Regions from separate parts of the Leisingera sp. M658 genome, predicted to be linked through region 2. Evidence: riboswitches for the same ligand, from Rfam matches in the RefSeq annotation. Region 2 holds a riboswitch; the other holds the start of a gene.
What was found. A riboswitch is a leader RNA that binds a small molecule or an ion and turns the genes downstream of it on or off. The one in region 2 is predicted to bind cobalamin.
Positions count from the first base shown of each region.

Region 1: it holds a riboswitch for cobalamin, as region 2 does, so the genes downstream of both, K3724_RS16290 (TonB-dependent siderophore receptor) here and K3724_RS00525 (DUF4198 domain-containing protein) in region 2, are expected to answer to the same signal.

Region 1 covers NZ_CP083546.1:3,316,642-3,322,186, forward strand. Annotated here, with positions in the region: gene K3724_RS16285 (ABC transporter substrate-binding protein) at 1-555, opposite strand, end outside; gene K3724_RS16290 (TonB-dependent siderophore receptor) at 559-2,442, opposite strand; cobalamin riboswitch at 2,598-2,807, opposite strand; gene rpsA (30S ribosomal protein S1) at 3,411-5,093, opposite strand; gene K3724_RS16300 (NAD(P)H-dependent oxidoreductase) at 5,370-5,545, opposite strand, start outside.
Region 2 covers NZ_CP083546.1:103,038-108,582, forward strand. Annotated here, with positions in the region: gene K3724_RS00515 (TetR/AcrR family transcriptional regulator) at 1-72, opposite strand, end outside; partial or broken gene K3724_RS00520 (IS3 family transposase) at 340-1,504, shown strand; cobalamin riboswitch at 1,615-1,830, shown strand; gene K3724_RS00525 (DUF4198 domain-containing protein) at 1,971-2,756, shown strand; gene cbiM (cobalt transporter CbiM) at 2,767-3,384, shown strand; gene K3724_RS00535 (cobalt ABC transporter permease) at 3,381-3,974, shown strand; gene cbiQ (cobalt ECF transporter T component CbiQ) at 3,971-4,759, shown strand; gene K3724_RS00545 (energy-coupling factor ABC transporter ATP-binding protein) at 4,746-5,396, shown strand; gene K3724_RS00550 (aminotransferase class V-fold PLP-dependent enzyme) at 5,516-5,545, shown strand, end outside.

The sequences.
Region 1 (5,545 bases), 1.1 Mb from region 2:
GCGCAGCCCCGCCGCGCGCAGGATCTTGCCCGCAAGGGTCTTGCTGCCGGAAGTGAAACCGTTAGCGGCATAAAGCGCGGCGCGCGGCGCCTCCGGCCCGGTGTACTCGAACGTTTCCAACTGCTGGTCATAGTCTGCCAGCAGTGCGCGGGCCGCGTCTTCACGGCCCAGAACCTCCCCCATCTGCAGGATGCGCGCGCGCACATCCTGCAGCGAGCTGGCGGGCTCGAACACCACCACCGGCACGCCAAGACGGCGCAGCATATCCGTGGTGGCCGGTGTCGAATAGGCGCCGGCAATCACCAGGTCGGGCCGCAGCAAATAAATCTCCTCTGCCAGCCCGTGGTTGGCGGGATAGGCCATGGCCGCGTCAGCCATAGCCGAGGCGCGTGTGTCCCGCGCGATGTAGGAGACCGAGGCCAGCTGGCCAGGTGCCGCAAGCAGCATCGCCAGCTGGTCAGTGCAAAGGTTCATCGACACCACGCGCGACGGCCCGGCAAAAGCACCGGTGGCGGCCCACAAAAGGACCAGGACTATGCCGGACAGCCTGCGCATGGGTCAGAACGAGGCCCTTACGCCGATATAGGCAGCGCGGCCGCGCTTGGCATAGCCCCAGACGTCCGCGTAGTCCTCATCGAACAGGTTGGTGACACGCCCGTTCAGCACCACGTTATCTGTCAGCTCATACTGAGCAGCCACATCAACGGTGGTGTAATCCGGCAGCTCAGCTGTGGCAAAGGAGCCAAAGAACTGGCTGTCCCAATTGCCTGCCACATGCCGGATGTCTGCGGTGACAGAGCCACGGCCATTGAAAGTATCCAGTGTGGCACTCAGCAGAAGCTCGTGCTCCGGACGGCGGATCTCGACCGAGCCATTAGGGTTGGTGGCGTCCAGATAGGTGTAGGACAGGCGCAGATCGAGATATTCGGTGGCTTTCAGGCTTGCTGCCAGCTCAACACCTTTGCGATCACTGTCCCCGGCTTGGTTGCGGTAGGAGAACGTGGTTGCGTTCACCATGTAGCTCTCGATCTCTCCCGTCAGGGTTTCGTCAAAATAGGTCACATCGACCAGCCCGCGCCCCTGCAGGAACGGTACCTCGACCCCGAAATCGAAGCTGTGGTTTTCTTCGGGCTGCAAGCTCTGATTGCCAAGGTAGGTGGTGGCGCCGAATGTGCTGTTGGCAAACAGCTCAAAGTAAGACGGGTTCACGATCCCTGTCCCGGCAGAGCTGTGCAGCCGCACGCCGCTGCCTGCGAAGGTATAAGAGGCACTGGCCGTCCAGCTGGTTGCGTCTTCGAATACGCTGTTGTTGTCGTGGCGCACCCCAAGCTGCAGATCCAGACCATTGGCAAAGCTGCCGCGGTATTCCAGGGCAATCGAATTGGTTTCGCGCGCAAAGGCCGGGTTGGAACTGCTGGAGTCCTCTTCCCATTCCAGCATCGCGTTCAGAAGGTGGTCTGCCTGATCCGCCGGCTGCCCGTCCAGGCCGAAGCTCAGCAGATATTTTGCTGCTTCAGTCTTGGTCTCGGTCGGGGTGCCGCCATTGAAGGAGCGGTCAAAGTCTGTGCGTTCCAGCGACAACCGATGCTTCAGACGGCCGCCCAAGGTGTCCAGTTCAGCATAGACTTGGGTCAGTTGCTCATCGCGGTCACTGAATTGCGTGGGATCATCCACGACATAGCTAGCCGCATCCGTTGCAGTGAAAGAGGTGCTGTCGCTGTCATAGCGCTCATCCGAGGTGCGGACGTTGAAGCCGAGCTTCAGCCGGTCGGTGACGAGGTAATCGCCTTTCAGCTGCAGTGTATTGCGGCGGATGCCGTCCTCTTCGCCGCCATCGCCGGAGGCATCGTAGCCGTCGTCATTGTCATGGGCGAGGCTGAAGGAAAGGCCGCCGCGCTCGGTCCGTGACGAGATCCGCGCCGACGCCCGGTAGCCGTCCGAACCCGCCTCGGCGCTGCCGCCATATTCGGTGCCGATGCCGCCGGTCTTGGTGATGATGTTGATCACACCGGCCGAGGCATTGGAGCCGTAGAACACCGATTGCGGGCCGCGCAGGACCTCGATCCGCTCGATATTGGCTGTGTCCAGGCCGGACAGGATGTACTCGCTGTCACCGCCCGAGGCTTCGACACCGTCGATCAGGATCAGCGTGTGATTGGCTTCGGCGCCGCGGATGCGAACCTGGGTAAAGCTGTCGCCGGAGCCGTTTATCATCAGGCCGGGAACGGAACGCAGCGCGTCCTGCACGGTGCTGATGCCGCGGTCTTTGATTTCTTCGCTGGTCAGAACTGAGACGGAGCGGCCGTATTTCCGGGCCTCAACCGGTGTGAAGCCGCCGGAGATGATAATCTCCGCCAGGTCGGTGACCTCTGGATCCTGGGCGGTTGCGATTGCGGGGGTGACGGCCAGGGCCGCGGCCAGGGTCAAGCTTGCCTTGCGCATATTCCATTCCTCCCGGCCCGCGCAACAATCGCAGGCCAAGTGACTGCCCAAGCGGGCAGTGTATTCGGGTCGGGTCTTTGGAAGGCTTTGCCTCCGCAGACGGTGAAAACTGCCACCACTACGGAAATCCGTTATCTACGGCGCGCCCCGCACCGGGATAGGGTGATCATCCTGGCAGGTCTCCTGACTCGCGGGTCGAAGCTTTGCCGCGCCTTCCCGCCCCTTGGGGCAGTGGCATTTCGCAGCATTGCTCTCCGCTCACAGTTGCGGGGGCAGTCACGGATTCAGCGCCTGTTGGCTACACTTCACCGTGTTCCCTTTTACCCGGGTGGTCTCCCAGCCGGACCAGAATGTCCGGGACTTAGGCAAACTGGAATTGTTCTGTCAAGCGGAAGCAAACTCAACCGAGGTTTCTATGGATTGACTTCAGGATGGAATGATAAAAACAAATGTTTGAATTTAGGGGCTTACGTCCGGAAAATCTCCGTGAAGAAATTTGGTTTTGAGCACTGGGGATGCGGCTTTAGTTCAAAAAAAGGAGTATGCCGAACCGCGGCCGATACTGCTGTTCAATCTCAAGCGGGACTTAGGAAGCGAGATCTTGCATTGCAGGCAAGCCCGTCATTGCTCCTTTCCAATGCCCGTGGAAAACTGGAAGGTCCACATTCTGCAAGTAGTGTCAAAAGTGTTTCCTTTTGCCCTGTCTGTTTGCAGCCGCGGTGAATGAAAGGCGTCTCCGCACTTCGGGCATTGCCCACCAAAACATCGCTGAACCATGCCTAACCCTCGGCACTTCCTTTTACCGTGCAGCGGGCGGTTTCCGGCAGTGCAGCGGGCCGACGCGCTGCACGCGTGCCGCGAGAATTCGGCACTTCTGCAATGGGCTCGAACCAACCCTCCCACCCAAAAAAAAAGCCCCGCAGACACCTGCGGGGCTTTCGTTTTCAGCAGCCGTGAGGCCGGGGAGATTACTCGTCGCCCGACTTCAGTGCGGCGCCCAGGATGTCGCCCAGCGATGCGCCGGAGTCCGAGGAGCCATACTGTTCCACAGCTTCTTTCTCTTCTGCAATCTCGCGTGCCTTGATCGACAGGCCCAGACGGCGGGTCTTGGAGTCGACGTTGGTGACGCGGACGTCGACCTTGTCGCCAACCGAGAAGCGCTCGGGGCGCTGGTCGGCACGGTCGCGCGCCAGGTCGGAGCGGCGGATGAAGGACTTCATGCCTTCGTATTCCACCTCAACGCCGCCGTCTTCGATCGCGGTCACGTTCACGGTCACGATCGAGCCGCGCTTCACGCCGCCAACCGCTTCTGCAAACTTGTCGCCGCCCAGAGCTTTGATCGACAGCGAGATACGCTCTTTGTCGACGTCCACTTCGGAAACAACGGCCGAAACCATGTCGCCTTTGCGGTAGTTCTGGATCGCTTCTTCACCGCGCTCGTCCCAGGACAGGTCGGAGAGGTGAACCATGCCGTCGATGTCGCCGTCGAGACCAATGAACAGACCGAATTCGGTGATGTTCTTGACTTCGCCTTCGACCTCGGTGCCTTCCGGGTTGGCTTCGGAGAAGACTTCCCACGGGTTGCGCATGGTCTGCTTGAGGCCCAGGGACACGCGGCGCTTGGCACCGTCGATTTCCAGAACCATGACGTCGACTTCCTGGGAAGTGGAGACGATTTTGCCCGGGTGGACGTTCTTCTTGGTCCAGGACATCTCGGAGACGTGCACCAGACCTTCGACGCCCGGCTCCAGCTCAACAAATGCACCGTAATCGGTGATGTTGGTGACACGGCCCTTGTGGACCGAGGACAGCGGGTACTTGGCGCCAACCAGATCCCACGGATCTTCCTGCAGCTGCTTCATGCCGAGGGAGATACGGTGAGTCTCTTTGTTGATCTTGATGACCTGAACCTTGACGGTTTCGCCGATCGACAGGATCTCGGAGGGGTGGTTCACACGGCGCCATGCCATGTCGGTGACGTGCAGCAGGCCGTCAACGCCGCCCAGGTCAACAAACGCACCGTATTCGGTGATGTTCTTGACCACACCGTCGACTGCTTGGCCTTCGGTCAGGTTGCCGATGACTTCGGCACGCTGTTCGGCACGCGATTCTTCCAGGATGGCGCGGCGCGAGACAACGATGTTGCCGCGGCGGCGGTCCATTTTCAGGATCTGGAACGGCTGCTTCAGACCCATCAGCGGGCCGGCGTCGCGCACGGGGCGCACGTCGACCTGCGAACCGGGCAGGAACGCAACAGCGCCGCCCAGGTCGACAGTGAAGCCGCCCTTGACGCGGCCGAAGATCGCGCCTTCGACGCGCTGATCGTCTGCGTATGCTTTTTCCAGGCGGTCCCAGGCTTCTTCACGGCGGGCCATCTCACGCGAGATAACGGCTTCGCCGCGGGCGTTTTCAGCCGAGCGCAGGAAGACTTCCACTTCGTCGCCGACAGCGATTTCAGCAGCTTCACCGGGATTTGCGAATTCTTTCAGATCAACGCGGCCTTCCATTTTGTAGCCGACGTCGATGATGGCCTGACCGGCTTCGATTGCCAGTACTTTGCCTTTGACAACCGAACCCTCGTCCGGAGTGTCCATTTCGAAGCTTTCATTCAGGAGGGCTTCGAAATCCTCCATTGATACGTTTTGAGCCATGAGGTCTCAGATTTCCTTTTCATACGGTTTTTCTGGCCATGCGGTTGTCTCCGCCGGTCTTGGTTCAGCCGCACAGGACGTGGCCCGGATCACATCTGATCAAACAAACACAAAGGGCCGAGGTGTGCCTCAGCCCTGCTCAGATGTGTCATCCGGACGTTGACCGCCCTTGTACCGACAGCGCGCGTATAGGCGGATTCCCGGTTGCGTGCAAGGGGAAGCTGATCAGAGCTGCGGCAGGCGGCCAGGATTGCCGCTTGCCGCAATGTTCACGCCTCAGGCGATCTCGGTCACGATGGTGTCGCGGGATTTGCGGACCTTTTTCATCGGCAAGAGCCAGTCGCCCTGTTCTTCCCGGGTGCCGAGCGGCAACAGCAGGACCGAGCGCAGGCCACGGTCCTTGAGACCCAGGATTTCATCGATTTTTTCCGGCGTGAAACCTTCCATCGGGG
Region 2 (5,545 bases):
GCCGCTTGAAACTTGGTCGGCGCGGGCGGCATCGGCAACGCTTACGTCCTCAACCCGCCTTTCCCTGATCATTTCAATGGTTGCATCGATCAGGGCGGTCTTGAGATCACCGTGATGGAATTTCTTCTTGGATTGCGGCTAAGTCATCGGGTTTCCTTGAGCGGTTGCGACGGCTGCCAATTTCTACTCCATCAGCTCCGTGAAGTAAGAGAATCTTACACCATGTTGGCAGTACTCGATCTAAGTAAGAGCTACATATTTATCCCAAGGAGCACGCCAAGTCTGGTCTTCCCCCACTGAAGTGGTCCTCCGCTATGTTTAGGAAAACGGCGGAATACCATGGCCAACAAACGGCCAAAGCCCGAGGAGATTGTCACGAAGTTACGGCAAGTTGAGGTTCTGACTGGGCAAGGTATGCCGCGTCTGGATGCGATCCGTCAGATTGGTGTGACTGAACAGACGTCTTATCGCTGGAAGATCGAAGCATCGCAGCGCCATTGGTTCAAGCGTGATGCTGAGGGTACGGTGGAATGGGCACGGACCAGCTGAAAGAACTGAAGCGTCTTCAGAAGGAAAATGAACGGCTGAGAAAGGCGGTGTCTGACTTGACGCTGGACAAGTTGATTTTGGCGGAAGCTGCGAAGGGAAACTTCTAAGCCCCGCTCGCCGCCGCGCTTGCATTGATCGCGTTCGTGCTGAACTGCACATCCCGGAGCGCCGGGCATGCCGGGTTCTGAGACAGCATCGATCCACGCAGCGCAAAGTGCCAGTAGGCCGCGCTGATGAAGAACGATTGGCTGCCGGCATGATCGAGCAGGCGGGACAATACGGTCGATATGGCTATCGTCGGATTGCGGCTTTGCTGAGGGACGCTGGCTGGCATGTGAATGACAAGCGGGTCGAAAGGCTGTGGCGGCGAGAGGGGCTGAAAGTACCAATGAAACAGCCGAAAAAGGGACGGCTCTGGCTGAACGATGGATCGTGTGCGCGTCTTCGGCCACAACGGCGCAGCCATGTCTGGTCATATGACTTCGTGCATTGCCGCACTGACGATGGAAAAGCCTTCCGGACACTGAACATCATCGACGCGTACAGTCGGGAGTGTCTTGCCATCCGTGTGGATCGCAAGCTGAACTCAGGCACCGTCATCAATGTCCTGAGCGGCCTGTTCATTCTGCGCGGGGTGCCGTCGTTCATTCGTTCAGACAACAGTCCGGAGTTTGTTGCTCAGGCCGTCCAGAACTGGATCAAGGCTGTTGGCGCGAAGACCGCATACATCGAACCAGGGTCTCCATGGGAGAACGGATATTGCGAGAGCTTCAACGCACGGTTCAGGGACGAGTTCTTGAACGGCGAAATCTTCTACAGCCTGCGCGAGGCGCAAATCCTCATCGAAGAATGGAGGAAACACGACAACACCAAACGCCCACATAGTGCTCTGGGCTATCGCCCACCGGCGCCGGAAACCATCGTCCAGATGGACCCAAGGCAAGTCATGCACTAACAAGCAAACTGGACCATTCAAGTGGGGCTGATCAGTGGAGCACCGCAAGGTAGTACTCATTCGGCAACTGAACAGAAGACGGGAAGCTTGACTCAGTAAAATGGTTTTGCCATTCAGCCAGTGTGACCGGTTCCGCGAGTGTTTCAATGCGCAGCGGAAGAAATAGGGAACACGGTGCGGCGTACCCATAAGGGACCAAATCCGTGACTGCCCCCGCAACTGTGAGCGGTGAGTGACGCTGAACATGCCACTGGGATCTTTCCCGGGAAGGCCAGCCGAACCAAGACCCGCGAGTCAGGAGACCTGCCGGACACAGGACAAAGACTTCGCTAGCGGAGTGTCTGCCCTTTTCCACCGGACGCCGGGGTGCGCGTCTGGCGCGGCTGCCGTTCAGGCTTTTCCGTGCCACTATCCCCGTTGTTCATTCCTGATTGCAGGTGCGCCTGTGTCGTCGAATGAGGACGAAATGAAACTGAAATATCTGGCCGCAGCTCTGGCCGTATCCCTGCCGGTCACCGCATCGGCGCATTTCCAGCTGAACTACACTGAAAACGTGCTGATCGGGAAGCCCGGCGATGTGCCGATGGGGCTGGTGTTCTGGCACCCGCTGGAAAACGGCCATGTGATGGACATGGGCAAACCTGAAGAATTTTTTATGGTTCACAAGGGCGAAAAGGTTGATCTTTCGGACCGCTTGGAACCGGCCACATTCAAGGGCGCGGAGAACGAAGCCGCCGCCTACAGGGCGTCGGTTCCGGTCAAGCGCTCGGGCGACTATGTGGTGGTGACTGTGCCCGCGCCCTATTATGAGGAAAGCGAAGACATCTATATTCAGCAGATTTCCAAAGTCGTGCTGAACCGCAACACCCTGCCCACCGATTGGGATCAGCCAGTGGGCCTGGAAACCGAGATCCTGCCGCTGAACAAGCCCTATAACGTCATTGTTGGCTCTACCTTCTCGGGTCAGGTGCTGGCGGATGGCAAGCCGGTTCCGGGCGCCGAAATCGAGGTTGAGTTCATGGCATCAGAGCCGGACCTTGCGGCTTTTTCCACAACCAACCCGACGGTTCAGCCGATGTCCGGCGGCGCCATCGTTGCGATCGCAGACCAGAATGGCGTCTTTTCCTTTGGCATTCCGAAAGCGGGCCACTGGGGATTTGCCGCCCTCGGCTCCGGCCCGGCGACTGAGCATGACGGCAAGGAGCTTAGCCAGGACGCTGTGTTGTGGATCCACGCTGAAGAGCTGAAGTGAGAATAGCACCATGCATATCGTAGACGGCGCACTGTCGAATCCGGTTGTGATCGGCGGCGCGGTTGCCGCCGTCGGCGGTATCGCCATGGGGCTGCGGAGCCTGCCGCTGGAACGTATTCCGGCGGCGGGGGTTCTTTCTGCCAGTTTCTTTGTGGCCTCCCTGATCCATGTCCCGATCGGGCCGAGTTCGGTTCACCTGATCCTGAACGGGCTTGCGGGGCTGGTCCTGGGCTGGGCGGCCTTTCCGGCCCTGTTTGTCGGACTGCTGCTGCAGGCGGTGTTCTTTGGCTTCGGCGGGCTGACCGTGCTGGGCGTGAACGCCGTGAACATCGCCCTGCCTGCAGTTCTGGTCGGGCTGATATTCCGCCCGCTGGTGGCCCGCGGCTCGCCTCTGCAGGGTGCCATCTGGGGCGGAATCGGCGGCGGCGCGGCCATTGCTGCCACAACTCTGGCCGTGGCGGTATCGCTGATGCTGTCCGGCGATGAGTTCATCCTGGCCGCGAAACTGGTGTTCTTTTCCCATATTCCGGTGGTGATCATCGAAGCGCTTTTGTCCGGCGCTGCCATTTTCCTGGCGCGGCGTGTGAAGCCCGAGCTGTTTTTCGACACAAAAGGAAGCCTTGCATGATCCGCTCCTGCATTCTGATCCTTGCGCTGCTGGCGCCGCTCCCGGTGATGGCACACAATGTTATCTCAGCTGTTTTTCCGTCCGGTTCCGACATTGAGGGCGAAGTGGGCTTTTCCAACGGTGACATGGCCGCGGACCTGCTGATTGAGATCTTTGACGTGGCCGGCAGCAAGCTGGGAGAGTCCAGAACCGACGGTGACGGCTTTTTCCTGTTCACCCCGTCGGAGCCTGTGACACATATCTTCCGTGGCGATCTGGGGGCTGGCCACGTGGCCGAGATGATGATGGACGGTGCGGAAGTCGCGCAGATCATCGGGCAAAGCCCGGGCGCTGCAGCAAATTCTGCGGCTGCTGCCATGGACATCTCTGCAGCGCCGGCGGCGGCAGGGTCCGCGGGCCTCTCCGATCAAACCCGCTCCGAGCTTGCCACCATGTTGCGTAATGAACTGCGCCCGCTCCGCCAGGAGCTGACAGCGTTCAAGAATAAGTCGGACTTTCAGTCCGTGCTTGGCGGTATCGGCTATATCTGCGGCCTGTTCGGGCTTGGCTTTTACATCGCTGCACGCCGCAAGATCGGCAGCAGCGCATGACCTATGTTCTGACGAGCGAGGAAAAACCGCTCGGCGGGTTCGGCACCTTTCGCGCCAAGGTCACAGCACTTGACCCGCGGATGCGCATCATGATGACGGCCGCCTATGCGGTGGTGGTTGTCTCGCTCAGCAATCTTTGGGTTCTGGCGGCCGCTCTTGGCCTGTCGATGTGGCTGCTGGCCTTCTCTGGCCTGCCGCCCCGGCAAACGCTGAAACGGATGGCGATGATGGACAGTTTCATCATCTTCATGCTGGTGCTGCTGCCCTTTACCGTGCCCGGAACCCCGGCCCTGTCCATTTGGGGGCTGGAGGCCAGTTGGGAAGGCCTGTGGCGTGCAACCGAGATTGCCCTTACCGCCAATGCGGTGATCCTTGCGGTTATGACACTGGTGGGTTCGATGGAGCCGGTAACCATGGGCCACGCGCTCTTTGCCCTCAAGACCCCGGAGCGGCTGGTGCATCTGATGATGTTCACCATCCGTTACATCGACGTTCTGCGCGAGGAATACCAGCGCCTGCGCACCTCGATGAAGCTGCGCGGCTTCCGCCCCGGCACCAACTGGCACACCTACCGCAGTTACGGCTATCTGGTTGGCATGATGCTGGTGCGCTCCATCGAACGGTCGGAGCGCATTCTGGCGGCGATGAAATGCCGGGGGTTCTCCGGCCGCATCATCCTGCTGGAGGATTTTCGTTTCAGCCGGTCCGACCTGCTGTTTGCCGCGGCGCTGTCCGCCGCACTTGCTGCCCTGATCTGGGCGGAGGCCGCCTATGCCGCTTATTGATTTGAACAATATCCACTTTGCCTACCCTGGGCTTGATCCGGTGCTGGAAGGCGCCTCGATGCGGCTCAACGCTGGTGAACGGCTGTCGATTGCCGGGCCCAACGGCGCCGGAAAATCGACATTGCTGAAAATCATCATGGGGCTGCTTGTTCCTGCCAGCGGCACCGTCACCGCCTTTGGCAAGCCTTGCATGGCGGAAGCGGATTTTCACGAGATGCGCCGCCGCGTGGGCTTTGTGTTTCAAGACGCCGACGACCAGCTGTTCTGCCCGACCGTGGCCGAGGATGTGGCCTTTGGTCCGCTCAACCTGGGTAAATCCAAACAGGATGCCTTGGCAATTGTTGACAGCGTGCTGACCCGCCTGGAGCTGATGCATCTGCGCGACCGGGTGACCCACAAACTGTCGGGCGGCGAGAAGAGGCTGGTGACACTGGCCACCGTACTGGCGATGGAGCCGGCGGTGCTTATTCTGGATGAGCCGACCAACGCACTGGACCCGGACAACTACGCGCGGCTGGCCGGGATCCTGAAAGGGCTTGATCAAGCAATCCTTCTGGTCAGCCATGACCAGGAATTCCGTAAACAGATTGCTCCTGGAGGATATCGCTTGAAGGGCCGCGAGCTTATACGGACTTAGGACGTGCGGCTAATCGAACACGATCGACCGCGTTGCCAAGAAGGCATTGGTCGCTCAGCGTAACTCGTAATCTGTGCTACTTTTCGACGTGTTGTTAAAAAGTAGGAGGGATATGTGAGATGGAACGTGTTCGGCGTGGCTTGAGTGAT